Regions from separate parts of the Neobacillus sp. Soil_C_43 genome, predicted to be linked through region 2. Evidence: riboswitches for the same ligand, from Rfam matches in the RefSeq annotation. Region 2 holds a riboswitch; the other holds the start of a gene.

Region 1 (2,203 bases), on a different contig from region 2:
AGAATTTTGATTTATATGGTAATAAACTTAAATCCATTCCTTGAGCTATAAAGGCTTTTCTGAATCGATAGTGACAAATTGCAATTCCAAGCCAAGCGATAAAGCCGGACATGCCTGAAGCATTTAATAACCAGACATAAACCGTGCCATCTCCGAAGAAAGAGGCAAGAAAAGCCAAAGTACCGACTAAAGTTGTTGCAAATAGAGCATTGACAGGTACACCATTTTTATTTAGTTTCCCTAGAAACTTGGGAGCTTTTCCTTCACGTGCTAAGTCCCAGAGCATTCGGGTAGAAGCGTACATACCAGAATTACCGGCAGATAAAACTGCTGTTAAGATAACCGCGTTCATTACTGAAGCAGCAAAAGCAATTCCAGCCTTTTGAAAGACAAGAGTAAAGGGACTAACCGTAACATCACCATTCGCTAAATTTGCATTTGTAAAAGGAATTAGAAGTCCGATTACTAAAATAGCTAGTACATAAAATAAAAGAATTCGCCAAAATACTTGTTTCACTGCTCGTGGAATAGCTTTCCTTGGATCTTCCGTCTCACCAGCAGCAACACCTAAAAGCTCTGTTCCTTGGAAGGAGAATCCAGCTGCCATAAAAATTCCCAGCATTGCCATAAAACCGCCATGGAAAGGAGCATCACCAACTGTGAAATTTTTGAAGCCGATTGCCTCATCTCCCATGATACCGAAAATCATTAGTGTACCAATTATGATAAAGACAATAACCGTTACTACCTTTATTAAGGAAAACCAGTATTCTGCTTCACCAAATCCTTTAACAGAAAGATAATTTAATAGGAACATAATGACTAAAAAGATTCCACTCCAAATGAAGGATGGTGTTTGTGGGAACCAAAATTTCATGATCATCGTAACAGCTGCTAACTCGGCTGCAATGGTAATTGCCCAGTTATACCAGTAATTCCAACCTAGTGCAAAACCTAAGGAAGGATCGACGAATTTAGTTGCATACGTACTAAAGCTTCCAGCAACGGGCATATAGGCTCCCATCTCTGCTAACCCCTGCATCAAAAAGTAAACCATTAGACCAATAATAATATAGGAGAGAATAGCTCCGCCTGGTCCTGCAGAATGTATGGCCCCGCCACTGGCAAGGAATAAACCTGTACCAATTGTTCCTCCAAGAGAAATCATGGTAAGGTGACGAGATTTAAGGCTTCGTCTTAACTCTGAGGGTTCTTTTTTAGGTGATAAATCACCATTATATTCATTTTCTTTTAATACTTTTGCTGTTTGCATTATCTTTACTCCTTTTTTGTTTTCTTTCTTTTTTCGAGAAGGAGTTTGGAATAAAAAATGCCATCGAAGTAGAATCGATGGCATTATCAATACCCCGCATCATACCTTCCGAAAGATAGCTCAACACGAATGGCTGGTAGGTCCAATTCGTGACAGTTCTGTTCCTATTTGGAGACAGCCCCAGCATGCATTGTCAGAGAGTAAAGCACACTTCGGCAGTTTTTCCTTTCAAACGGGGTCAAAAATGTCTCTGCATCTCATCCGCTTTACTAATAAAAACCGCGACCTCTACCTCATCGGTTTGATGAGGATTTAGCTTATGAAATTAATATATTTCTAAAGTATAAATAATATTGTACATTTGTCAATATGTTTTTCTTGAATAACTTTTTTACTCATTCAACCTAACCGTAATTGACAGATAATTAAATCTTTTGGAAAAAAACTATTAAATTTACTTTAAAAATGATAATCGGTATTATTTTTAAGTATAATGATGGCAGGTATTCGGAGGTATTTTCCATGCGGATTTTTGGGATTATTACGGGATCACTAATTGTTGTACTAGCATTTAACCTTTTTTTAATACCTCACGAAGTGTTAAGCAGTGGACTGAGTGGTATTTCCATGATATTAGGTATGGTTACTCCACTAAATACTGGATTAGCAAATTTCCTTTTGAATTTTCCGTTACTGGTTATTGGGTACAAAATGTTAGGCAAAAAATTTATTATGAACTCGATCTTTTCAGTGCTTATTATATCAGTTGGGCTCTATGTAATACCTGTCTATGAAATTGCAAATGATAGGATATTGTCCTCCATTTTTGGCGGCGCTTTAACAGGTCTTGGGGTGGGTATTGTCTTCCGAAGTTCTGGTTCTACAGGTGGCTTTGATATTATTGGTATGATCGTTTCGAGAAAAAAGGAC
Region 2 (2,203 bases):
TGTGAATAAGATGATGTTTCAGGTTTTTCTATCGCTTTTTTAATGGATAGGGCAGTTTTACCATCCTTTTCACTAATTACTTTAACTTCAACCATGTCGCCTACTTTTAGATGGTCATTAATATCTTTTACATAGCTTTCTGCAACCTCGCTAATATGCACTAGACCTGTTGTACCTCCAGGTAATTCGACGAATGCTCCAAAATTAGTGATTCCTGTTACTTTTCCTTGGACTTTGCTGCCTACTTCAACTGACATGAAATCTTTTTCCCCCTCAATAGTGTTAAAACTACTTAATTATAACAAATTCTCAAGGGAAATAGAATCAATCGAAGAGGTTTTTCTAACTTTTTTTTGACTTTTCTTCTCTACTAACAGTGTACCTTTAGTAAATTGATTGGGAGGCTCTTTTGTAATGTCTGTTGTTCTCCATCCGTTAATGGGACAAGAGGTAAACGGACACCACCCACTGGAACACCAATCATTTTTAATGCTGCTTTTACTGGTGTTGGACTTGGTGCAGCAAACAATGCTTTTATTATTGGAAGGAGGTTACGATGTGCTGCTGCGGCTTCCTTTAGATCACCATTCTTAAAGTTATTGATCATTGTCTGCATTTCATTTCCAATGATATGGGATGCAACAGAGACCACTCCTGTTCCACCAATCGCTAAAACAGGTAAAGTCAATCCATCGTCTCCACTATAAAGTGTAAAGTCACTAGGAGTTTGGCTGATGATGTCGGCCATTGCATCAAGGTTCCCACTTGCTTCTTTGACAGCAACTATATTATTAATCTTTGATAAAGAGACGATTGTTTCGACAGTTAAATTAATTACACTTCGTCCTGGGATATTATATAGCATAACTGGTAATGTGGTTGATTCGGCGATTGCTTTAAAGTGTTGAAATAATCCTTCTTGAGATGGTTTATTGTAGTAGGGAGCAACCAGCATAATTCCATCCACTCCAGCATTCTCAGCTTGCTTTGTTAAGCCAATAGAGGCTCTAGTATTATTGGAACCTGTTCCTGCAATGACAGGAACTCTGCTATCAACCACATCTACTACAAATTTAAATAAGTCCACTTTTTCTTCAGTTGTTAATGTGGGAGATTCACCTGTAGTTCCAGCAATTACCAATCCATCAGAACCATTTGCGATTAAATAATTTATGAGTTCTTTTGTTGCAATATAATCAATTTCTCCTTGTTGATCAAATGGCGTAACCATCGCGGTTAAAACTTGGCCAAAATTCATCATTCTCACCCTTTATATAGTTTTTTAGAATTATAACGGAGAAGGCACCTTAATAGTCAACGCAAAAAAGCAGCAACGAGGGTTCGCTGCTGCACTAGAAACATGATTAAATAATTGTTCCCATGCGTGAGATAGCCCTCCATATAGTTTCCTATATGACAGTTCTGTATTTATTCAATAGCAGAACCAGCTTCAAGATTTATGAGATTCTTTCCGCTTCGGCAAATTCCCCTTTTCACAATGGTCATTGGATCTCATTCTCCTCGAATTGTGTACTCATGGTTTTTGCGCCTCTATCCTCACTTCAAATGGTATTGAAGTAAGAAATATTTAAATGACTGTTACTATAACAGAATTTCTATTATTATACAAGGAATTTGGAAGAAAAAAGAAAAGAAGCCAAGGCGGGAAGTGCAATAATTCCATATTTATCTAAAAATGTTATATTATAGTGAAAAGCATTAAAATAAAGAGGTGGTTTTGATAGTGCAACTAATTTCTCACAAAATGAATGAACAATATGCTAAAGACGTATTAGGTTGGAAATATAACCATCCATATGATTTTTATAATAATGAATTAACTAATGAATCCCTACAAGAACTATTGAATGGCAGTTATTATGCTGTAGTTAACGCTGAAAAAAATTTAATAGGGTTTTTTTGTGTCGGAGAGTCTGCCCAGGTTCCGACAGGTCAGCAGATTGGAGCCTATGTTGATGGTTTTATTGATTTTGGACTTGGAATGCATCCCGGAGAAACCGGAAAAGGGAATGGTTATGAATACTGTACATTTATCCTTGACTTGATTAAAGAAAAATATAAGAACTTTCCTATCCGTTTAACTGTGGCCAATTTTAATAAGAGGGCCATTCATCTTTATGAAAAAATGGGATTTGTTAAGAGTAAAGAATTTAATTCAAATAATTGTTCTTTTTCAACAATG

The links. Region 2 has a riboswitch for lysine ahead of dapA (4-hydroxy-tetrahydrodipicolinate synthase). Riboswitches for the same ligand answer to the same signal wherever they lie in the genome.
Region 1: linked by a shared signal. The riboswitch ahead of AC3A54_RS00075 (amino acid permease) and the one ahead of dapA (4-hydroxy-tetrahydrodipicolinate synthase) in region 2 are both predicted to bind lysine.

The regions. Positions count from the first base shown of each region.
Region 1 is NZ_JBDGJV010000001.1:11,343-13,545, reverse strand. It holds gene AC3A54_RS00075 (amino acid permease) at 1-1,273, opposite strand, end outside; lysine riboswitch at 1,382-1,572, opposite strand; gene AC3A54_RS00070 (YitT family protein) at 1,796-2,203, shown strand, end outside.
Region 2 is NZ_JBDGJV010000026.1:44,294-46,496, reverse strand. It holds gene AC3A54_RS23665 (S1 domain-containing RNA-binding protein) at 1-257, opposite strand, end outside; gene dapA (4-hydroxy-tetrahydrodipicolinate synthase) at 371-1,258, opposite strand; lysine riboswitch at 1,383-1,562, opposite strand; gene AC3A54_RS23655 (GNAT family N-acetyltransferase) at 1,745-2,203, shown strand, end outside.